4 regions of the Desulfuromonas acetoxidans DSM 684 genome follow, and region 4 is predicted to be linked to each of the others. Evidence: riboswitches for the same ligand, from Rfam matches in the RefSeq annotation. Region 4 holds a riboswitch; each other region holds the start of a gene.
The links. A riboswitch is a leader RNA that binds a small molecule or an ion and turns the genes downstream of it on or off. The one in region 4 is predicted to bind cobalamin.
Positions count from the first base shown of each region.

Region 1: linked by a shared signal. The riboswitch ahead of DACE_RS17185 (helix-turn-helix domain-containing protein) and the one ahead of DACE_RS08100 (TonB-dependent receptor plug domain-containing protein) in region 4 are both predicted to bind cobalamin.
Region 2: linked by a shared signal. The riboswitch ahead of DACE_RS15130 (TonB-dependent receptor plug domain-containing protein) and the one ahead of DACE_RS08100 (TonB-dependent receptor plug domain-containing protein) in region 4 are both predicted to bind cobalamin.
Region 3: linked by a shared signal. The riboswitch ahead of metE (5-methyltetrahydropteroyltriglutamate--homocysteine S-methyltransferase) and the one ahead of DACE_RS08100 (TonB-dependent receptor plug domain-containing protein) in region 4 are both predicted to bind cobalamin.

Region 1 is NZ_AAEW02000007.1:140,924-147,041, forward strand. Features, by position in the region: gene DACE_RS18105 (energy transducer TonB) at 1-6, shown strand, start outside; gene DACE_RS07410 (MFS transporter) at 43-1,218, opposite strand; gene DACE_RS07415 (HD domain-containing protein) at 1,288-1,719, opposite strand; gene DACE_RS07420 (class I SAM-dependent methyltransferase) at 2,020-2,670, shown strand; gene DACE_RS07425 (hypothetical protein) at 2,723-3,304, opposite strand; gene DACE_RS17185 (helix-turn-helix domain-containing protein) at 3,415-3,945, opposite strand; adenosylcobalamin (AdoCbl) riboswitch at 4,109-4,256, opposite strand; gene DACE_RS07435 (hypothetical protein) at 4,355-4,726, opposite strand; gene DACE_RS07445 (alpha/beta hydrolase) at 5,200-6,118, opposite strand, start outside.
Region 2 is NZ_AAEW02000025.1:12,836-18,953, forward strand. Features, by position in the region: gene DACE_RS15120 (TonB-dependent receptor plug domain-containing protein) at 1-852, opposite strand, end outside; gene DACE_RS15125 (carbonic anhydrase) at 1,251-1,901, shown strand; gene DACE_RS15130 (TonB-dependent receptor plug domain-containing protein) at 1,981-3,936, opposite strand; cobalamin riboswitch at 4,059-4,240, opposite strand; gene DACE_RS15135 (putative manganese-dependent inorganic diphosphatase) at 4,520-6,118, opposite strand, start outside.
Region 3 is NZ_AAEW02000019.1:42,031-48,148, forward strand. Features, by position in the region: gene DACE_RS13915 (ribonucleoside triphosphate reductase) at 1-1,947, shown strand, start outside; gene nrdD (anaerobic ribonucleoside-triphosphate reductase) at 2,648-2,806, shown strand; gene DACE_RS13925 (anaerobic ribonucleoside-triphosphate reductase activating protein) at 2,803-3,390, shown strand; cobalamin riboswitch at 3,448-3,634, shown strand; gene metE (5-methyltetrahydropteroyltriglutamate--homocysteine S-methyltransferase) at 3,664-5,961, shown strand; gene DACE_RS13935 (inorganic phosphate transporter) at 6,033-6,118, opposite strand, start outside.
Region 4 is NZ_AAEW02000008.1:58,052-64,169, forward strand. Features, by position in the region: gene DACE_RS08100 (TonB-dependent receptor plug domain-containing protein) at 1-1,722, opposite strand, end outside; cobalamin riboswitch at 1,895-2,100, opposite strand; gene DACE_RS08105 (lysophospholipid acyltransferase family protein) at 2,225-4,051, opposite strand; gene DACE_RS08110 (PEP-CTERM sorting domain-containing protein) at 4,226-5,017, opposite strand; gene DACE_RS08115 (hypothetical protein) at 5,454-5,750, opposite strand; gene DACE_RS18895 (YbfB/YjiJ family MFS transporter) at 5,764-6,027, opposite strand; gene DACE_RS08120 (MFS transporter) at 6,052-6,118, opposite strand, start outside.

The DNA.
Region 1 (6,118 bases), on a different contig from region 4:
CACTAATCCATCCATCACACGCGAGTGTGATGGATGTTCGTCTCACGCAGACTTTTTTGTCACTGTGAATGCGAACAAGGCACTGCCGTAAATCACGGCAAAACAGATTCCGGCCAGAACCAGCGCCGTGCTCCATCCTGAGGCGTCACCGACCCAACCCATCACCGGAAACAAGGCCGCAAACAGCACATAGACCAGAAACATCCGCACCGACAGCACCGTAGCGCGCACCTGTGAGTCGGTCTGTTCGTTGATGTAGTTTTTCAGAATCGGCGTGGCCAATCCCCGGGTGCAGTAAAACAACACCAGTACCGCCATCGCCGGATAGGCAGGCAACACCCCGAGGGCAATAAAACTCGCTGACACCACGCTGCCAATGATTGTCATAAAAAGGGGCGGATTTAGACGCTGCTCGATCTTGTAAGCATGATGGGAGAAAAACGCCGCGCTCAGGTTAAGCACACTCCAGAAAATCCCCAATTGCATGGCTGAGGAGGCAAACGAATCGTTGAACCAGTACGGGATCGCCTTGGCCATGGTGTAGGTGCCACCCCCGACCAGCGCGGCATAGATCACCAACAACAACAGGGTCCGGTCAAGCAACAGTGATCGTTTCAACGCGGGCAATAGATTTATCGAGGTACCGCGAATACGCGCTTCCTGCTCCGGAACCACCAGGGTCAATGCCGCGGGGAGCGCAATCAGCGCCACCACCGACTGAGCAACGAATGGATAGCGCAGACTGGCCACCGCCAGCAATCCGCCAAGTGGTGCGCCAATGGTCTCCATCAGGCTGCCCAGGGCAATCACCCGTCCTTCATAGCGGGAATATTCGCCGGTTCTGTTCATATCCACCAGGGTTTCGTAAAGCATGGCGGAATCCGATCCGGAAATAAGACTCTGACCAATCCCCAGCACCACCATAGCCACTAAAAACCCACTGAACGAAAACGACACGGAATAGATCACATACCCCAATGCGCCAAGAATCGAACCGAGCACCAGTGTTTTCTTGCGACCGATGGCGTCGGCCAGATAGCCCGATGGCACCTCGAAAAAGACAATGGACAGAGCCTGGATTGATGCCAGTAAACCGTAACCACTCTTATCAATGCCGTTCTCGGCCATAAACAACGGCAAAAACGGCGTCGTCAGCATCAACCAACGTGCGGTTTTGATAAGGTAGATCTTGAGAATATTGTGTTCGATGCGCGCCATGCTGAAACCATTCTGGGGCGGGTAAGGCTGGTGGCTCGTTCTGTCATAAACGGCTAAAGCGCCATTGTGTCAGAGAATATCATCAGAGCAAAGCAATTCTCTGACTCGTGCGTATTCCTCAAGTCGTGAAAAATCCTGCGCTGTAGGCTGGGCAATCCGACTCATGTCCATATTATCGATGACATCCGCCAGCTTGACCTGGCGGGCAAGTGGGTTCTTTGTCGCTCGGCGAGCCGCCTGGAGACGGCTTTCGCCACAGCGTCGAGTCAATACATCCACAGCCGTAACAACCTCGGGTGAAAACCCCTTTCTACACAAGTCCTCAAGGGTCACGGACGAGTCTTCAACCACATCGTGCAAAACCGCCACAATCTGTGCTGCCTCACCTGAGACCGCAAACATCACCCGTAAAGGGTGAAACAGGTAAGGGGCGCCACCTTTATCCGTTGCCCCGGCATGGGCACGTGCGGCAATCTCAATCGCATGTTCTATGGTGTTCATGAATTTAGACTCCCCTCTCTCCGGCTTGGGGTTCCACAGGCCGTTTTTAAACAGCCTGCTATAAATTCGGTGATATCTTTTCACCATCAAACAGCTTATAGTGTCGGAATAGATGAGTATATGATTAGTGACAGTGTCGATTCAACCTGCCATACACATCCATCCTGCACCTCCATCGCGTCACCATCTATTCGACGCGCTCCACATCCAGGCCCGGCTGCCCCTTTGCCAGGGCTGTTTTTACGTAGCGAATTCGCATCCCGTTGATGCGTTGCGTACAAATTACACTGTGAGTATTTCATGGCCATGTTTCGGGTCAAGTACCAAACCATTGAGTTTGGTGATGTGGACATCCATGTCCGCATCCTACGTGATCGCCAGCAATTCAATGACGATCAGGGCAAAGCCGAACAACTGGGTATCTCTTCCGCTGTTTGGCCGATCTTCGGTCAGGTGTGGCCTTCGGGCAATGTCCTTGCCCACTACATGTTTACCTATCCGCTGAAAAAACAGCGTATTCTTGAAGTGGGCTGCGGGATCGGTCTATCGAGCCTGGTTCTCAATCACCGTCATGCGGATATTACCGCCACCGACTATCACCCGGAAGTCGCGGGGTTCTTAGAAGAAAATACCCGGCTCAACGAAAACAAAGCAATCCCGTTTGTTCGTACAGGTTGGAATGATGATCAGAGCAATCTCGGCTTATTCGATTTGATTATCGGCAGCGACATTCTCTACGAGCACGAGCATGTCGAGCTGTTATCCGAATTTATCAACCAGCACGCCAGCCCCCACTGCACCATTATTTTGGTCGATCCAGGGCGTGGTCATCACGCCCGTTTCAGCAAAAAAATGGCCAGCCTGGGCTATGAGCACAGTCAGCACAAACCGGAGGACATCGATTATCTGGACGAACCGTTCAAAGGGGTGATTCTGAAATATGTCAGATAGAGAGACATGTTGATCACGGAGCGTAAAAGCGTGGACCACGCTGGACACATGGTCACTCGTAGGCAACACGCAACAAGCGGCTACCCGAACTCTGTAACGGGCCAAGAGGATTGCGCTCTTCATGAACCTTTTTGATGGCCGGAGTTCCGCTCCACAGCTTGTAAACGACCTTGTCGCGACTGAGAACCAGCAACATTTTAAACTGCCAGCCACGGATATCGGATTTGCGGTAAAAGTTGAAAAAATCGGCCCAGAAATTACCGACCCGTTTGGAGCGCAGGCGTTTCAGCTCATACACATATGCCTGGCACTCGTCAGGCTGTTCCAGACAACTTTGCAGCTGCGGAGCAAGACCAGCCTGAGGCGATGTCTGAAAGAGCAAAACAAGCTCCGTATAATTGAGACGCTGCATATTTGCCGTCTTTTCCAGATCAAACCCCAATTTCGTCAGATCCTCAACATTGCGGCCCGGCTCGATCTGGTCGTAAGCGGTTTTAATCTGACGAAAACTGTCCCATTTGGATAAAGTTACTTCCTCGGAGCGTGGCAATAATTTAGTGCATCCGGACAAGCTAACGACAGCCCATAAACACACCACAAGTATCCACCATTTCCCTTGCAAGACTTTGATCATCGTCAGCCACCTGTCTGCAAATAAACCGACCGTTTTAACAGTGATATTCTTATAAAAGCATAGAACATCAAAGGGCTATCGACAAGCTGACGAAAAAAACAAAAGGACAATTACAGGCAGAGCACCACAACAAACTGCGCCGACTTTTCAGCGGTCCACACCTGACAGGTTGCTGTCGCGTCCAGATAGATCGAATCACCGCCGGTCAGCTCAATACTCTCTCCAACAACTTCAACCGTCACACTGGCGGTTTTGACAAACAGAAATTTATCCCGTCCGTTATCCGGCAAGCGGTAATGGTAATCTTCTGGAGAAAGTGTGATGGAAAAAGCCTTCAGGTGTTTGTTTAATTTGTCGCCGACCAGAGACTTGTAAATAAAATGGGGATTGTTGGTGGTATAGCCTTTATCGGCCCTTACCACCTCATAACGAGCGAGGGCTTCATCTTCAAAGAAATACCCTATTTTGACATCAAAAAACTCTGACAGGCGCGCCAAAGTGGCAATAGGAGGAGTGATATTGTTGTTTTCTATCTGAGAAATCAAAGCGGCAGAAAAACCGGTCTGATTGGCAACATACTGTAACGTAATGCCCCTGTTTTTCCGAAGTTCTCTTATTTTTGTTCCTATGTCATAGCTCATGCTGCCCCTCACAATGCTCCGATCCACAAAATTGAGAAAGCTGCAACAACTCCGGTCGATGTGGCGTCAGATGCGAGGAAAGATGTGTCACAAACACACGCATACGACTGACGCAGCCGTTCATCACAAAACGGCATAATCAGCCCAACATGTGGTGCTATTCCCTGTCTGAGAACCCGTATCCGCGAGGTGCAGCCAGTTATAGCCGGTGACATAAGTATCTGACTTGGAAAGGTAAGCTTTCCTCACAGTGGCGGGTCCGCGACGGATTTGCACCGTCTTCCTTAAGTCACAAGCCGTTTTTTGAGATAAAACACTGCAGGGAGTAGAAAACAATCGCCGGTGTTTTTCAAGAAAATTATCACAAGGAGCCCAACATCCAGTCCTGCAGGATGCGGTTCAAGTCAAATTATTTGCCATCCCCCGGCTTGTAAATGATCGGTGAAAACGACAATCCACGCTTCGCCTGAGCTGCCGGTTTGAGATCTAAACCACAATGAACACACTGACTCTCACCCACGGCCGGTTTCAGCATCGGCGTCAGAATAGCGTTACCGCAATTGGGACAAGGTAATTTCCTGAAGTTCTTATTAAGCCGATAGAGACAAAACAGAAATAATCCCGCATAAAAAAACGACAGCCAACCATTTAAAAAATGACCAACCGGTACGACAATCAAAATACAATAAGGAATCAGAAGAAAAATAGAGGCAACAAGGAGTTTCTTTCTTCGCTGAATTTCCTGACGACCACGTTCAATATTCATTTGCTTCTCAGTCATCGTAACTCTTCAACGGGTAATACCGTCAAATCCTTTTTAGATAAAATTTACAATTCATTAATACAATAGCCACATCTTATAATTGCCGCGCAAGACATGTCAATATCTGATGTGAAACAGGTCGATAAAGACACCAGCCAATCAGGAATGCTCAAACAGGCTTTGAACCCTGCATATACGGGATATCCAGCTTGTGCTTAGTGGTTTATACGAACAGAATATTACAGCCTTACGAAGAAACTTGCCCTCGACCCTGCTGCGTTCTGGAAGCTCATCATTTCTGTTGCATCCAGGTATTGCATCGATCGCTGCAGGCATGAATGCCTACAGCAAAACAAGAAAAAACAAACAATTTAAATATTTGGTTCTTTATATTTTTGTCTTGTGAAATTATTTTAAGCGAAAGCAAATCGGCAAAAAAAAAGCGTTGCCACAGGTGGCAACGCTCAACAAAACCAGCACACAGTCTGATATCACTCATCGCTGTCAAACACCATCTGCCAGTAAGCAGCAGGCCGTCCCGGAACATGGCGCAGATAACGTTTCTCCGGTGGAACACTTTCGATCACCAGGTCATGAATATCGTTAAGCAGCGTCCGCGTTGAAGAGTAGTAGGAATGCCCCAGTGTACTCGGGTCGACCCCGGTTGAATCGATGGTATCCAGCCCTGGCACAATGGTCAGGAATTCGCCAGATTCGCCGAGACGTGACTGATCATGCAACACACGTGACGCCATCAGGGCCTTGTCTTCAGAAGAAGCATACAACGTAAAGTGCCGGGCTTTTCCCGCCATCCGCGGAAAGATATTCTCCTTGAACACCTTAGCATCGACATCGGGCGCTGCCAGAATAATCTGATTAAACACCGCCTGAGGCGCTTCCTTTTCAATCTCGGCAATGGTCCTGGTCATCAGGCGATTGCCCATGCTGTGGGCAATAATATTGATGCGAGCACCGTCCGCATTGCGAACAACATCAAGAAGAAACTGTTTCAGATAAGGAATCGATTGGCGGACATAGTCTTCATCGCGGTAATAATTGGCCACCGAAAAAGCCCCCTGTGAGGGCCAGCTATAGGTCATGGCAATGCCGGGGAAGCCAAGATCGTAACAAAGTTGCCCGGTTCGTCGTACCGACTCATCAAACGTATTGCTGAAACCATGAATGAAAATCAGGATATCTTCCGTGTTCATCTCCTGGCGCGCCACGCTAAACACTGTGGCGAATTCATCACGGCTCAAATGACGCAAGGTACGAATCGTCACATGCTTGACCGGATCTTCGCTAAACTCAAACTTATACCATTCAGGTCGCTCAATTTCGCCCGGCGCATGGGTTGCCGGGATCGTCACTTGGCACACCCCATAACGCAGATCACCCAATTGGGTGCCA
Region 2 (6,118 bases), on a different contig from region 4:
CATGAACGTAATACGTAACGTAGTATCGTCATGAGGTTTATACACGTATTTGGCAAAGTAATTTTCCAAGGCACGATACTGATTGTGTTTATCATCGAACGTTTTTAAAGGAATTTGCGAATAGCTTTTAGAATAGGCGAGCAGAACTCCCATGGTCTCCGTAAGAGGCACATCGACACTGGTATTGCCATAATACTTTCTAAATTCCGGTTGCATGTCAGCTTCTTTTGAGGAGTAAAAATCCTCGCGATACTCCCGATCAACGTGAAAACTAGTCCATTCAGAACGTGTTGAGCGTAAAGAGATTTCGCCACCAAAGGTCTCCTCGGGATCACGGGTTTCAACATCAACCACACCACCGGTAAACCCACTGTAACGTGCGGAAATATTACTGCGGTATACAGTAATAGTGTCAACAAGTGACGAATCAAGAAAGAGCTGTTGAGAATGGCCCGGAACATCTGTAGAACTGGCCGGATTGTCTGAGGTGGGATCAATCAGGCTATTGTTGCCAAAGCCGTCAATCAAAAAGCTGTTATCGTAAACACGCCCACCGGAAATAGAAATTTCAGCAGGGAGGATTTCGCCACCGGTCAAAGAGGAATTATCGGTTTCACTGAATTGAATGCCGGGAAGGACTTTGAGCAAGTCCGTTATGGCACCATCGCCTTGCGGCAGCGACTGAAGTGTTTGCTTTGAAAGAACGGACTGGCCCGGAGTGGTCACAGCAGAGGTATCAATAACGGTGATATCCGGTAAGGTTTCCGGGTCAGATTCGGTTTGCGCTCCGGCAGCGGTTACCGACACCAGCAAGAACAGGACACACAGCCCCCAAAATACAGAATGGCGCACAGCGAACTTCCCCTCTCCCATAAAAACGTCTTCCCCAAGCTGCAGAAAAAAAACAACTTGTTCGTGAAGTTTGACCCGGCTAAAACACGATGACAGCAGTGCGGTGGCAGGCGCACAATTGAGCATGTCATAGTGAACAATAGAAAAATCATCCCTAAGGAGTCGGTTTCACCGAGAACCACGGGTTCAAATGTGAAACACTTTGTTACATTAGCATGTTGCGTCTTCATTTAAAACAGGTCAAATCGTCAATAAACGACGATATTCCAAACAATTAGACAATTCACAGACACAAAAACTGCTTGCAAATTTGCTTTTTTCAGGGCATTGTTGAGCAGCTATTTTCCGATTTAGTCAATAATTTCATCAACAAGCAGAAATCCCTTGGAAAGGTAGATATGAAGGATCTGACGTCTCTGGTCAGCGGATTTCGCCGCTTCCAGGAAAATTTCTTCAGTGAAGATACCCGATTATTTGATCAGCTTAAAAAAGCCCAGCATCCGAAAATTCTCGCCATTGCCTGTTGTGACTCGCGAGTCGACCCTTCCCTGCTGACCGATTGCGACCCCGGTGATCTGTTTGTGATCCGCAATGTTGCCAACCTGGTGCCGCCTTACCAACCTGATGCTCACTACCATGGTGTCTCGGCGGCCGTTGAATATGCGGTGTGCTTTCTCAATGTCGAATACATTCTGGTCATGGGGCATTCTCAATGCGGCGGCATCCAGAGTCTGATGGAGAAAACCGGCGGCTGCGAAGATGGCAACAACGAATTTATCGACAAATGGGTCAGCCTTGCCCAACCGGCAAAAGAGACAGTTCTCAAAGAACTGGGAGACAAACCCAAAGAGATTCAGACACGTGCCTGTGAACAGGCTTCGATCCTGTTGTCGCTGGAAAACCTTCTGACCTTCCCGCAAATTCTCAAACGCGTTGAAGCAGGAACCCTTTCGTTGCAGGCATGGTATGTCGATATCCAGACCGGTGCGCTGCTCAGCTATAATCCGAAAAGTGGTGAATTTGAGGTTCTGGTGAACCATCCAGAATAAAAAGACGCAAAAATTCGCATAAAAAAAAGCCGCCTCGTCACGAAGCGGCTTTTTTTATTTCTATTGCGCTGCAAAATTCTTAAAATCGAACCTTGCCTCCAAGATAAAAGGATTGACCTGCAGTCGCGTAACTCCAGGCTTCTTCGTAGTGTTCATCAAACAAATTATCGATTCGCGCATACAAGGTCAGGTTGTCATTGACATCGTAATCTGCGGCGAGATTGACCAATACATACGCATCAAGTGTTTCAACCGCGTTGCCATTTTCATCAAGAGCACTGCTAATCGCTTCACGCTCATCAACCCAATAACCATCCACGTTGCAACTGAAATCTCCAATTGCATACCGTATCCCGGCATGAACCTTATGCAGGGGACGACGTGACATGCGGGCGCCATCCGGATCTTCGGTATCGTTGTACGTGTAATCGAGACGACAACTCAACGGTTTGTCAGCAAACAAATGGAAAGCAACTTCCACACCTTCGGTTTCACTTTCACCATCTAGCTGAGCATATCCGCCAGGCCAAGCCATTCCAGGAATAACACGCGAAGAATCCCAATCAATTCGGTCTTCAAAGATCGTGCGAAACCAAGTCACACTGGCGACAACCTGATCTCCGAACAGGTTTTGATCCACGCCAAGTTCCCAAGAACGGCTTTTTTCCGGATCAAGATCTTCATCACCATAGGCAGAGTAGAGTTCATACAAAGAAGGCGTTCTGAAACCGGTGGCATAGCTGCCGCGCACCGTGGTACCGGTTGCTTCAATCTGATAGGCAGGAGCAATACGCCAGGTGCTTTTGCCGCCAAAGCGATCGTGGTCATCATAACGAAGCCCGGCAATGAGATCGAGACCACCCATGGTAAATTGATCCTGAAGCCAGACACTGAGGGTTTCGGCATCTTCTTCGTCAGCAGAAGAACTTTCAGAGCTTTCGCTTAAATAGCCGATGCCGGCCGTAAGGCGATTGGACGGAACCACCTGCCAGGTTGCCTGCCAACTCCACTCATCGGTCTTGCCGAGATAGTCGTAGGAATCGTTATCGTCATTATCATAGGCATCACGCTCCTGACGACTGAACTTGTAATCGACATCCGAGATCACCTGACCATCAAACAACAGGGCATGAAGGTTGAGGCGGGTAAACAGACGTCGGGTTTCCAGAGAATTCTCTTTTTTTCCATCAGGAGCGGCGACATACGACCAAAGCATAGGGTCATAATCAAAGCGGTCACCAGCATAGCCGCTACCCCAGTCATCCAGATCCATTTCAGCATCGGCATAGCGAATCACACCGGTAAGAGTGGCTGCAGCACACAACGGTGCATCAAACTTGCCACTGAAGGTCGTATTCTCCCATTCATCGTCTTCCGAGGTGTTTCCGGCATGGGGGATGTCGTTATTGTCGGCGTTGGCTATGGAATAACCTTGGCTGGTCAAACGTGAAACCGCCAAAGAGAAATCACTGTTGCCGAGTGAGCCATTCAGACCACCGGAAAACTTTTTGGTGTTGTACGTTCCCGCCTCGACACCGGCATAACCGTGGACACCTTGTGAACCGGATCGGGTGATGATGTTAATCACGCCTGCCGTGGCATTACTGCCGTAAAGAACACTCATCGGCCCTTTAACAATCTCAATGCGCTCGACATTATCTAACAGGATATTGGAAAAATCAGCGCCGCGGTTCACATCTGTCGGGTCATTAGCGGCAATGCCATCAATCAACAGCAGGGTGTTTTTGGAATCAGCCCCACGGATAAACACCTTGCTCGGCGCACCCATGCCGCCGTTGTTGGATAATTGCAAACCGGGAACGGTCTGCAAAACTTCGGTGACCGTTGTCAGATGACGCGCTTCAATATCCTTAGCAGTAATCACTTCAACCGAAGTGCCGCCCACCATCTGCAAATTGCCGGTGGTGCGGGTTGCAGTGACAACAACATCATTCAACGACTGCGTCGTCGGCTCCGCCCAGCCCAGTTGTGCCCACAGAGCGAGCATTACGCCCAGCACAAGCCTCTTCTTCATACAAGCCTCCTACAGGTTTGTGTCCGGAGCGCAAAAAACCCCGAACCGATACAAAACATCGATCCGGGGTTATCCCATATCTCCCGTGATACTTTATTGCTTCAACTTTCGCCACGAAAGTTGCAACCATTGCGTTTCAGGCAGGTCTTCTGGCTTCCAGATCTTCCGTCTCAACACGCCTTCCCGACTCTAAGTCAGTGGCCAAATGTGTTGATCGTCCCTGGTTACAGCGGCGGGCCCACTCCCGAATTTCACGGAATTCCCTATTGTGCTTGCAACAAGCACCTGAAACTTTCAGCGCAGACACCTTAAGAACACCGCCACCCCCTGTCAAGGCCAAAGTAACGCCAATCACAAAAGGTTCTGAACAACCAAAAATATTGACAGTCTAAGATGAACAACCACCCATAAATTCATTAGAAAATGTGGTTAAATTTTAAGTTGTCTTCTCCTTAGATATTCGCTAGCCTAATAAGATGTTGCTTTGGGTTCACCAAAGCTTTTACCCCGTGATGCCCCTCCTTCACGGGTTTTTTTTTGACGCACACAAACACCTTCACGAGTCTCTGCCTGCCCCAAACAGTTAAGCAGCACCTAACACACGTAACAAGTGGGGAATGAGTTGCTTCTTACGTGACAAGACACCACGCAATTCGAACAGATTATCTCCGAGTTGTGGGTAGCCGATCATAAACGCCAGTTGTCGGTCTCCTGCGACCAGCAATTCACTGTTTCCGGCAACGATATCGGTCACCAGCAAACCAGCCATCCCCAGATCACGTTTTTCACGAAGTTTTTCCAGCTCAGCGCTCAATTCTTCCTTCAAGCCATGAAACTCATGGAAGCTAACCACTTCCACCTGACCAATACCAAACTGGCAGCTGGACGCGCTGAATACTTTGAAGTCCGTGGTAATCACCTTCTCCAGCGAATCATAAGCGCTCATGGCACTACTTGAGGCAAAAATGCGTCGGCCATACTCTTGTGGATCAAGGCCAGAGAGCTGACCGAGCCATTCGGCAATGTCACGATCCACCTCAGTTGTCGTCGGCGACTTCATCACCACGGTATCGGAGAGCAAACCGGACAGCATCAGCCCTGCCGTTGCCGGGTCAGGGGTAATTCCCGCGTTCTGATACAACGTTGCCACCAGGGTACAGGTGCTGCCGACAGGCTGATTGATAAAACGGATCGGCTTATCGGTCTGAAAACTGCCCAACCGGTGATGGTCCACCACTTCAAGGATCTCGACCTTGTCCGCTCCAGCCACGGCCTGCGACAGTTCATTGTGATCGACAAGAATCAGTTTGACATCCGAAGGGCGCAGCAGATGACTTTTGGTGGCCACCGCTTCGACCTGGCCGGTGTCATTGACGATAACAACACCGGGGACCACGCTATGCGTCAGACTGACACGCAGTTCATCGACGCGGTCCTGACGACGCAACGTGATGTAATCTGTCTCGGCAAGATGTCCAACCGGCGTCGCCAGCCGCGTCAGCCAGGTACTGGTAGCACTGTCAAAGGAGGTAGACAGGATCGTTACATTGTTCTTGCGCCCCAACTCAAGAATATCCGGCGGGATATCCAGATCAGCGACAACTACCAACACCCGCACCGCACGTTCGACGGCCAGACGCAGGATATCAATACGGTCTCCGGCAATCAGAATCATTTTGCGCATATCCTGATCGGCCATCTTTTCGGCAAAGGTCGGCTCGGCCATTGCCGCCACATAGAGGTTCAACTCTTCGAGTTCATCAAAGTCCACCTCATTGAGAGCTGTGGCTTTGAGACACTGACAAATTGATCGGGGCGAGGCAGACACTCGGCGCAACTCTTTTTCCTGACTCGGTACTAAAAAGCGCTCAGAAACCTTCTTGAGATAGAGAATCCCCTGCGGGCAACGCTTGTCATCAACCACCGGCAAAATGCGGACATTATGCAGATGAAACAGTTCCAGAGCGCGTGACAAGGGCGCTGTTGTCGGAATCGTCACCGGCTGTTGTTCGCCAATGATATCGCGAATACGTGGAGAGACATCAAGCAACAGTTCCGGTTGTGGCACAGCCAATTCTTCTAAAATAAATTCGGTCTGGCGATTGATATTGCCGGCGCGTGCCGGTTGAACACCATCCAGTCCCTGAGCGGCGCGAAGACGGGCATAGGCAATGGCACTGCA
Region 3 (6,118 bases), on a different contig from region 4:
GTGCCGTTTGACAGCGAACGAATTCGCTTTGCTATTGCCCGTGCCGGTAAAGTGACCGGTGAATTCGATGAGAGTGAAGCCGCTCTGCTCACCCAGCAGACCCTTAAGGTGTTGCGCCACCGTTTTCCGTTTCAGGCTCCCAAGGTTGAACAGATTCAGGATGTGGTCGAGCAGACGCTGATCTCCGCCAACCATTTTGCCACGCTGCGTGCCTATGTGGTCTATCGTGAGCAGCATCAGAAACTGCGTCAGGACCAGAAAACCGTGGTCGATGTGGCGTCGTCGATCAATGAATATCTTGATCAGTCGGACTGGCGGGTCAATGCCAACGCCAATCAGGGCTATTCGCTCGGCGGGCTGATCCTCAATATCTCCGGCAAAGTCACGGCCAACTACTGGCTGAACCACGTCTATGCCCCGGAACTGGGCGAGGCGCACCGTGACGGCAGTCTGCATGTTCACGATCTCGATATGCTGTCCGGCTACTGCGCCGGTTGGTCGCTGCGGATGCTGTTGCAGGAAGGCTTTAACGGTGTGCCGGGCAAGGTGGAAGCGGCTCCGCCACGCCACCTGTCCAGCGTCATCGGTCAGATCGTCAACTTTCTCGGTACGTTGCAGAACGAATGGGCCGGAGCCCAGGCGTTCAGCTCGTTTGATACCTATCTGGCCGCGTTCGTGCGCAAGGACAACCTGAGTTACGACGAGGTCAAACAGCAGATGCAGGAGTTGATCTTCAACCTCAACGTGCCGTCGCGCTGGGGCACGCAGACCCCGTTCACCAACCTGACCTTTGACTGGACCTGCCCGGATGATCTGAAAACCCAGGTGCCGGTGATCGGTGGCGAGGAGATGCCGTTTACCTACGGTGAATTGCAGGACGAGATGGATCTGATCAACCGCGCCTACATTGAGGTGATGACCAATGGCGATGACAAGGGGCGGGTGTTCACCTTTCCCATCCCCACCTACAACATGACGCCGGATTTTCCGTGGGAGAGCGAAAACGCCGAGCGGCTGTTCAGCATGACCGCCAAGTACGGCCTGCCGTATTTCCAGAATTTCCTCAATTCGGAGCTGCAACCCAACATGGTGCGCTCCATGTGCTGCCGCTTACAGCTCGACTTGCGCGAACTGCTCAAACGCGGCAATGGTCTGTTCGGTTCCGCCGAGCAGACCGGTTCCATCGGTGTGGTCACCATCAACTGCGCCCGTCTTGGTTATCAGTTTGCCGGGGATGAGGCCGGATTGCTCGCCCGTCTTGACGAACTTCTTGAATTGGCGCGCACCAGCCTGGAAGTCAAACGCAAAACCATTCAGCGTCAGATGGATCAGGGCCTGTTCCCCTACACGCGACGGTATCTCGGCACCCTGCGCAACCATTTCTCCACCATCGGTGTCAATGGTCTTAACGAGATGATCCGCAACTTCACAGATGATCAGGACAACATCACCAGCGAACAGGGCCAGCTGTTTGCCATCCGTTTTATGGATCACGTGCGGCAACGCATGGTGGAATATCAGGAACAGACCGGCCACATGTACAACCTCGAAGCCACGCCAGCAGAAGGCACTACCTACCGCTTTGCCCGCGAGGATAAAAAGCGTTTCCCGGATATGATCCAGGCCGGAACAACCGATGCGCCGTTTTACACCAACTCATCGCAACTGCCGGTCGGCTTCAGCGATGATCCGTTCGAAGCGCTGGAGCTGCAGGAAACCCTGCAACGCAAATACACCGGCGGCACCGTGTTTCACATGTACATGGGCGAGCCTATCGGTAGCCCCGAAGCCTGCCGAAAGCTGGTCAGACGGGTGCTGGAAAATTACCGCATCCCCTATTTGACCATTACGCCGACATTCTCCATCTGCCCGAAACACGGCTATCTGGCTGGAGAGCATCCGTTTTGTCCGCTGTGTGATGAGGAGTTAGCGCAAGCGAACAGTTAAATTGTCTGTTGAGGGAAGGGCGTCAATGCAACGACATCCGTTCGCGATGTTGGTACGCACGTGACGTGGGCTTCCGCGCCCACACGTCGGGCCACATTTTGCGTCGACAAAAGTGGCGCAAAATCGACTCCCAAGGGGCTGTCATCAATCAGACTTCACGAAGTTGTTGCAGATCTTTTTCACGTCAGCAGCGTTATCGGTCGTCGCCATAGAATCACTATGGCTCCTCCCTCTGCCTTGCTGACGCAAAAAATTTCAAGCAACACCTCTCGTTCACCTGATCAATAACAACCCCAATGCGCCCTACGGGTTCCCTCGGTGCTAAGCTGGAGGGCTGGGGTGCAAAATAACCCACAGGCGTAGGGCGGGCACCGTCCCGCCCGTTAGATCGGTGCCACACCAGAGATAAAGAAAGACGAAAGAGCGTTATCACGGTTTTACGCCAAGGATGATGAGTCGCACGATTCGTCGACCTAAAGGGCGGCGAGCCGGATAAGCAAAGCATCACGGAAATCGACTCAGTGTCGGTGAATCCAGGTTCAGGAGAAGTTCAGCCGGTTTTTGCATCCTTTTGAGCGGCAAGTCAAAAGGATGTCGCCTGCCGGGGCGAATCCCGGCGACCCTGACCTTGACTTAGATCTTGGCCTTGAGACTGTGAACTTAAACAAAAGAACACAACAAACAACAAAGGAGCCAAACCATGAAAGAAAACCAAAATCAGATCGATGACAGCCAACGCCAACCCTGCGAAGTTTGGACCCGCGTCATGGGCTACCACCGCCCGGTAAGTTCCTTCAACTCTGGCAAAAAGTCCGAACACCAGCAACGCTGCTTCTTCAACGAGGAACGCACCCGTTGAGTTCCGCTTTACAGGTGGGCGGCCTGACCCGCTGCACCACCATCGATTTTCCCGGTGAACTGGCAGCAGTGGTCTATTGCCAGGGCTGTCCCTGGCATTGCCACTACTGCCACAATGCCGCACTGATCCCGGAGCAGGGCCAACAACAGCTCGATTGGCAACAGGTGGTGGCGTTCATCCAACAACGTCGCGGATTGCTCGACGGCATCGTGTTCAGCGGCGGTGAACCCACCGCGCAAACAGCGTTGATTGATGCCATGCACACCGTCAAAGAGCTGGGCATGAAAGTGGCCCTGCATACCAATGGTGCGTATTCCGACCGCCTGCGGGCTCTGTTGCCGCTGTGCGACTGGGTGGGCATGGACTTGAAAGCCCCGTTTGACGACTACGAAACGATCACCAAATGTCCCGCCAGTGGAGAACAGGCACGGCAAAGCGCGGAGCTGTTGCGCGCCAGTGGTGTGGCCCATCAGTTTCGTACCACAGTTGATCCGTGGTTGCGTGAAGAGGGTCGGTTAGAACAGATGCAAGCATTGGTGGAGTCGTGGGGAGAAACCCTGGTGCTGCAAACCATGCGCAGTTAACCTGGCTTCGTAATGGATCGCTTGCGAAAATCAAGGTAAGGAGGTGTGCAAACAAAACACATGAGGAGGCGGATCAAGCATCCGCCAAGGCGAACAGGAAACGGAAGACGGTGAAAATCCGTCGCGGGCGCGCCGCTGTAACCGGCATAGATAATCCCCCTGCCACCACGGTTGATATCAACCGGAAGGGCGCAGGATCACGGGAGCCGGAAGCCAGAAGACGTCCTGTTCACACACAATCATTTGTCTCGCGTTTCAGACAGGAGAACGTCAATGGAAGCACATGTTTTAGGTTTCCCACGGATTGGTCGTGGGCGAGAATTGAAAAGGGCCCTGGAGGCCTACTGGCGTGGCGAAAGCAGCGCCGAAGCATTATTGCATTGCGCCGAAACTCTGCGTGAGCAGAACTGGCGCTATCAGTACGACAACGGTTTATCTCTGGTCACGGTTGGTGACTTTTCCCTTTATGACCAGATGCTTGATACCGCCTGCATGCTCGGCATGGTGCCGCCCCGTTTCGGTACGGTGAACGGTGATGTCGACCTGACCACCTATTTCCACATGGCGCGTGGCGATGCGCAACGCAATATCCCGGCCATGGAAATGACCAAGTGGTTTGATACCAATTACCACTACCTGGTCCCGGAATTTTCCGCCCAGACCAACATCCAACTGGCATCGCGCAAACTGCTCGACGAAACCCACCAGGCCTTGGCTCTGGGGTTGCGGCCCAAACCGGTTCTGATCGGACCGATCACCTTTCTCTCTTTGAGCAAACAGGAAGACGGCGTTAATCGCTGGGAGTTCCTGCCGCAAATTCTTGATGTGTATTGCCAGATGATTCAACGGCTGGCACCGCTGTGCGACTGGATTCAGATCGATGAGCCGGTACTGTGTACTGACCTGTCTCTGGAAGGCAAAGCACAGGCCACAACGACCTGGCAACAGCTCAAGAAGGCGGCCGGATCGTGCCAAGTGCTGTTGGCCACCTACTTTGGTCGCCTGGATGAGGCCGTGCCGTTAATCGCGGCCAGCGGCTGCGATGCCATCCATCTTGATGTGTTGCGCAACGAGTCGCACTTGACTGAAATCATTCAACAGTTGCCAACAAGCATGATGGTCTCCGCCGGGATCGTCGAGGGACGCAATGTGTGGAAGAACGATCTGCGTTGCAGCCGGGAGCGGCTCGACAGGTTGCGCAACATGATTGGTGACGAGCGGCTGATGATTGGCTCCACCAGCTCCCTGCTCCACGTGCCGGTGGACCTGTTTCAGGAGCAGCAGCTCGATCCGGCCATCAAAAGCTGGCTGGCCTTTGCCGTGCAGAAGTGCCGCGAAGTCGCCTTGCTGGCCCACTTGCTCGATGACGGCGACCACGAAGCACTGCTGCGTGGCAGTGACCGCATTCAGAACTGTCGCCGCAGTGATTCGCGGGTGGAGCGGCCTCTGGTCCGTCAGCGAGCCGCCCAGGTCTGCGATGCGATGCACACACGCACAGCCTACGCGTTGCGCCGTCCGCAACAGGCCCAGTGGCTGCACCTGCCGTTGCTGCCGACCACAACAATCGGATCGTTTCCACAAACCCGCGCCATCCGCCTCATGCGTCGTCGCTATCAGAGCGGCGAGGTCAGCGAACAGGTTTATCGCACGTTCATGCAGTCGGAGATTCACAATGCCGTCAGTGAACAGGACGTACTGGGCCTGGACGTGCTGGTGCATGGTGAGCCGGAGCGCAACGACATGGTTGAGTATTTTGGCCAGCAGATGGATGGCTTCTGCTTCAGCGAACACGGTTGGGTGCAGAGTTACGGCAGCCGCTGCGTCAAGCCGCCGATCATTTACGGCGATGTGTCGCGACCGCGCCCCATCACCGTAGAATGGATTCGCTACGCTCAAAGCCTGACCGACAAACCCATCAAAGGGATGGTCACCGGCCCGGTGACCATGCTGTGCTGGAGCTTTGTTCGCGACGATCTGCCGCGCGATGTCGTGTGCCGACAACTGGCTTTGGCCGTGCGCGACGAGGTGCAGGATCTGGAACAGGCCGGGATTCAGTTGATCCAGATCGATGAAGCCGCCCTGCGTGAAGGGATGCCGCTGCGCAAGGACGAAGCCGAAACCTATCTGCGCTGGGCCGTGGATTGCTTTCGCCTTACCAGCGCGGGTGTAGCCGACACCACACAGATTCACAGCCACATGTGCTACAGCGATTTCAATACCATTCTGCCCTGGATTGCCGCCATGGATGCTGATGTGATCAGCATTGAGGCCAGCCGCAGCAACATGGACCTGCTTGAAGGTTTCCGTCGCCTTGAGTATCCCAACGAGATCGGGCCGGGCATCTATGACATCCACAGCCCGCGTGTACCCGAAGTGGCGGAACTGATCGATCTGATCTGGCGGGCACTGGAGGTGGTGCCGAAAGAGAAATTGTGGATCAACCCGGACTGCGGCCTGAAAACCCGCCAATGGCCGGAAGTGCGCGCAGCGCTGCGCAATATGGTCTCGGCAGCCCATCAGGTGCGACAGAGGGTGGAACAGGATCAGCAGAGTTGCCGGACGGCGGACTGATTGCACTAAAAAACCCCGCATCGAAAGATGTGGGGTTTTTTTAGATTCAGTAAGGATTTTTCACCACCCTGTTAATCAATTTCACCGAACGATTGCTCGAAAATTTCCAGCAATTCAAGGTTTTGTTTCGACAGCATCATCGCATTACCGACGATGG
Region 4 (6,118 bases):
CAGACTGATGGTGGCTTCGGCATCGATGCCGTACAGCTCCGCATCCTCGACATTGACGTAACCGTAGGTGGGAATAGAGCCGAGGAATGAACTGTCCTGTTTGACCAGATCAATGTAGTCATCAATGCGGTTGTAAAACACACTGACATAGCCACTGGCGCGGGATGACAGGTATTTGAGACCCAGATCGGCATTGTAGGTGTATTCGGCATCCAGATCCGGGTTGCCGATAATCACCTGACTGCCGCCGCCACGGGTGGAATAGCGCTCAAACAGATCCGGAGCACGAAACGCTGTGGCCAGATTAGCGGTCAGGTGCAGGGTGTTGCTCAGGGCGTAGAGTGAACCGAGGCTGAATGTGACGGCTTGATCTGTTTCGCGGGAAAATTTATTGACCGACGCGATTGTGGCGGCACCGTTGCTGCCGTAGCTGGTCTGGCTCATGGTGACATCGTCGGCATCGGCGGCAAAGTAATCGTAGCGACCGCCGAGGGTCAGGCTCCAATCTTCGCTGATCATGATTTCATCCTGGGCAAACAGCCCCAGATGGTCACGTTCGCCGTCGGGCAAAGGCTGAAAAGTGAGCAGCTTTTTCAGCGATTCGTTGGTGGTGCTGAAGATCTGCTGCGATTCATTGGAATCCGTGGTTTCATGGACAATCTCCAGGCCGGTGACCCACTGTTGATTCCGTCCCGGCGCAAAGGTGGCCTGCAGCGAGCCGCCGGTGGCGGTGGTGTCGATGGTGTTTTGCTTCAGGTTGTGGACCTGTTTGGCCGTGTTGGGAAAATCGCCGACAAAGCGCCGTTTCTGATCGACATGAAACACACGGGTTTCCAGACGCTGTACTGCACCGAGGTCGGTGCCGACATAACCGAGTTTATAGCTGCGGGTATTGTACAGGGTAAAGTGGGATTCCGGCGCGCTCGGGTCTTTTTGCGCCACCCCCATGTCGTTGATGTCGTTAATGCGCAGCTCCGCCTTGACCGTGTGGTGGTCGTTGATGTTGTAGAGGGTTTTCAAGTCGAGGCTTTTATTCTCAAACTGGCTGTGAGGCAGCTCGTCGCCATCGCCCACTTCATAGTCGTCGTGATCCTCGGCCGCCACATTGAGGCGGATGCCGAGGCCGTGACCACCGGCGTTGACCGTGTAATTGCCGACCACACCGTCATCCACCGATGAATAGCGTGTGCCGATGTGGTGCTGCGCCTGCCAGGTGTCGCCATCGGCCAGAGCCACCTCCTTGGTGATGACGTTGATGACGCCGCCGAGGGCGTCGCTGCCATAGAGCACGGAGGAGGGACCCTTGACCACTTCGATCCGATCAATGTCGCTGCTGTCGATAAACGGTGTCAGCGGCGCGCGTCCCGCCCACAGGTTGGTCTCGCGGTCGCCGTCGAAAAGCACCAGCACCCGGTTGGTGCCCATGCCGCGAATGGTTGGCGTGGTTTCCCACGGCCCGGCGCCGCTCAAGGTGACGCCGGCCACGCCGTCGAGCAGATCGGTGAAGGTGGTGGCGTTCTGTTCCTGAATCTCTTGCTGATCGACAACACTGATCGTCACCGGCGTGGCAAAGGCGGAATTTTCCGAGCGGGTGGCGGTGACCACCATGTCATCGAGCCGGATGCTGTCCGTTGTTGCATCGGCAAACGCGCTGGAGAGACTCAGTGTCGTAATCAGCAGACATATAAAAAGGACATAACGAATAATGTGGCGATTTTTCATGGTGAAACACTCCCTGAGTAATTACAAAAAATACATAGGATAAAAAACGGGGAGGATTCAGACCATCAGGCGAGGTGGAAAACAAAAAAGAGCCCGTAACCAGACGGTTACGGGCTCCCATTGTGACCCTTGACCTTGCGCATGTCGACCGAATCATCCCCTTCGGTACTGTTGACATTAAACCACGATAGCAGGTCTTCTGACTTCCGGATCATCCTCCAATCGCGCCTTCCCGAAGTCATTCTTCAGTGGCGTTATGCGATTGTTGTCCCCGGTTACAGCGGTGGGTCCGTTCCCGATTTTCACGGGATTCCCTTTTCAGCAGCCGCGGAGGCTTGGTGGCTCCTATGGCTGAACACTGTCGTGGTGAACGTATTTAATTGTTGTGAGCTATGTCCTGTCGTGTATACAAAAAGGCCATGGCGGAGATAGGTATAGCTGATTTGCGGCGATGCTCGCAACAGCTTTCTTGTTTTTAGGGGAAAAAATAATTCTCAAAGAGTCAGGCGCAGGCCGCCGTCTGGTGCTGTTGTACCGCCAGGTAGTTCGCGTAACCTTGCCGTCCCATGTAGCGTTGCAACTGTTTGCGTTCGGTCTGTTGCAAATCGACCAGCAGCAGGCCGTCAATCACATGACCGAAATCCGGATCAAGATTAAAGGCCAGCAGCTTGCCGCCAAGGCTCAGGTAGTGGCGCAGCAGCACCGGGATACCGCGGCTGTCGCTCTCCAGGTCGGCAATCAGCGCGGAGATCTCGTCCATATCGCGCAGCAACGGGTCGCTCTGCTGCGCGGATAGGCCTTGGATCTTCAGCGGTGTCACCGGCACCGGCAGGCGCGGCGATACCAGCCCGGACCATTCCTTAACCATGAAGTAGCGTGTCAACGTGTCGACCATCAGGTGGCGCGAGTTGGCGGTGTAGTCGTTGGAGATACTCACCGGGCCGAACAGGTAACGGTAATGTGGATTGTTGACCAGATAATGACCGATCCCTTTCCACAGTAGCAGCAATGGTGCATAAGAGCGCTGGTATTCCGGGCGGATAAACGAGCGTCCCAGCTCCAGGGCGTTGTGCAGCCGCTCCAAAAGTTGCGGTTGAAAATTGAACAGCGTTGAGGTGTAGAGGCCTTCGGCGCCGTAGTGGCCGAGCAGGTCATCCACCCGTCCGATGCGGTAGGCGCCGACCAGCTCGCCTTGTTTGTGGTTCCACAAGCACAGGTGGGTATAGGTTTCGTCAAAACGATCAAGATCAATGCTGTGGCCGGTTCCTTCACCCACATCGCGGAAGGTGACTTCCCGCAATCGGCCGATTTCGTTGAGGAGCCCAGGGGCTTGTGCCGCAGTGAATTCGACGACGGCAAAGTCACCACTGTGCACCAGGTGCTGCGCCTCGGGCAGGGCGGCAATTTCGTTTTTCAGGGTCTCAGCAGGCCGGGGCGCGGAAATGGGCTGCGGCTCGTCGTTTTCTGATTTGGCCACGGTTTTTGCGCGGGTGTTCGTTGCCAGGTTCAGGCCATAGGTGCGCAGACGCAGATAGTTGTTTAACTCCTGACTGGTCGCAAAGCCGATCAGTTTTTTGCTGGGCAGCAGATTGCCGATGCGCAGTGGCAAGGTTTGTCCTGCTTTGTTCAACAACATGTGCGGCAACAGCAGGGTACGCAGGCGTGGATGAAGGCGTCCCGCCCATTGAAACAACGCCCCGTTTTCACCGGGAAAGAACACGGGGAGTACCGGGGCCTTACTGCGACGGACCAGGCGCGGCAGGGTCGAACTCCAGACCGGATCAGTTATCTCGCCCGTCGCTTGACGGGAGGACACTTCTCCGGCAGGAAAGATCACCAGCATGCCGCCTTGTTTCAACCAGTTCAACGATTGACGTAATGGGGTCAGGTTGGTGCGGGCCGCGTCAGCGCCACCAAACGGATCGACATTGATCAGCTGATCGCGCAATTGCGGAATGCCGCTGAGCATGAAGTTGGCCATCACCTTGAAATCCGGGCGCACTTTGCCGAGTAAGGCCATGAGGATCAGCCCCTCAATACCGCCGAACGGATGGTTGGCAATCAGGATGCATGGCCCTGAGGTTGGGATGCGTGCCTGTTCGTGGTCGCTCAACTGATAACGAACGTCAAGGGTGTTCAATGCCTGTTCGGCGAAAGAGATCTCAGTGTCTTGGGCGCTGACCCGGTCGTAAAGTCGCTGGCAACGCTGTAGGCCCAGCAGGTGTTCCGCCATCATCAACAAAGGTTTTTTCAACCGCGCCGGGACACTGGAAACGGGTTGTCGCGAAAGAAGAAAAGGACTCGCCAGAGTATTGTCTGTTCCGATCATATCGCTCCATCCTGCGATTTGGGTGATCCGTCATATAAACAGGAGCGTGTTGGAAACAGGTTGAAATCGGATTAGGTTTTGTTGAGGATAACGGGGACGGCTAAAGATAAAAAAAGCGAACCGCACTGAAAGATGCGGTTCGCTTTTTTTTTACAGGTTGTATTTTGTCTGTAATTAGCTGTTGCGTCGCCGAGCCAAAGCCAATCCGATCAGTCCGGCGCCCAAAAGCAGCCAGGTACCGGGCTCGGGAACAACAACGCCGTGTCCCATCAAGTTGTCATTACCGCAGCCCATGGTGAAGTGGGAATAGAATTCCGAACCATGACCGAGGAACGATAGATCAAAGCCGGTGAGCAGATAATGGGTTTCCCCTTCAAAGGCGGTAACCGTGTCATTAAGATTGCTGTCGAGAAAAGCAAAAGAGCCGGTAAGCAATGCGGCATCGTCATTATCTTCAGCATTATACTGCCATGGACTGGAACCTTCGTTCTGCTGATAGTAAGCGGTTTGCAGCACACTTGTCTCATCCAGTTGATAAGCCGTGTAAGATCCCGTTGCCATATCGAGATCAAGGACAAAGTTATAGCCGTAGCTGCCGATATGGGTGTTGTTGCCATCGGTGTCTGAACGGTGGATGTCGCCGTAAGCGGGGAGATCATTTTCAGAGTCGACAACAGCGATGAAAATATCGCCGGAGGTATAGCCGTTGACACCTGTCGAAAAATTAAATCCACCGGACAAAGACAAGGTGTTTTCGCTATCAATGAAAAAAGCTTCCAGATCCCAGACCTGATTCTTGACCATCCCCGGTTCAACTTCCTGATCTTCACCTGTTCCATACCAAGCTGCGCTGGTTGCGTTGCCGTCGAAGATCGTAATGTCATTTCCCAGAGGTGTGGCCGAGGCGGGGGCAGCAGTCAGGCCAGCCATAAGGAGAATCAAAGCCGAGATACAGAGGTTTTTCATTGTTGAACGTCCCTTAAAAGAGTGAGGTGAGCCGTTCTGCAGACCTTTAACGATGTCGATGAGACTTATTTTTACGTCAGTGTCTTATAAAGGGCTCAACTGTAATGAATAGCTATGCCGCTTATTTTGCAATATGTGTTCCTGAATCTTTTGGGGCGCACGCGGGAGAGGGGAAAAGACTTTTGTTCTTAGTGATTTCTCTATGATTCAAACAGGTTACTGATTTATTGTTAGACGAGCTCGGTAGGGAAATGTGGGCTATCGCGCTGGCGGAGAATCGGAGAAGAAGGATGTGTCGATTTTCTTTACATAATTCTTTGTGCTGAATGGGATTTTTTGCGACTTGATCAGTCTTATGTCTTTTAGACATGCCTGTATTCGGCCTGTGGGGAGTGTAAGCTTTTCCGACAACAGCGGCGACGTTTTTCCGGGCCTGTTAAAGATAGGCCAGCCAATACCAGAGGGTGATTCCCAGCCACAATGCGGCCAACAAAATCCAGTAAATAAACTGGTAGCGGCTATAGCGCACCAGATAGGCCAATGATGCAAGACCCAAAGCCAAAAATGCGAACCCCAATATCACTGCATTGTTGCCGGTTGCGGTATGAATGATGCCGGTTCGTGGATCGCCGGTTGTGATGGCTTTCTCCGAGAGGGCAATATAACTCAGGCTTACAAAGCCTATGGCAAAGGCGATCCCGCCGAAGATTTCTACACCGAGGAGTTTTTTCATGGCATGACCACGCTCAATGTTCTGTTGGTGCGGGCAGGGTTAGAGCAACACCGATCGCTGCGGCTGTTAACAGCGCCGAAGCCAGATAGCTGCTGCTGAAAGAACCGCTGCGTTCGGCGACCACCCCGGCCACGGCCGGTCCTACGGCCTGACCGACAGCAAAACAAAAGGTGATGATTGAAAACCCGGCGGCAGCGCGCGCCTGCCCCAGGTAATCACCAATGGCGGCAGCCATGATAGCGGGAATGGCAGAGGACGCCAGCCCGTAAAAGGCCACCGAGCAGGTGATGGCTGTGGCGCCTCAATGGACTCCCGCCAGTAGATAGGCCAAGGTATGCACCCCAAATACTGCCATCAACCCTTTTTTG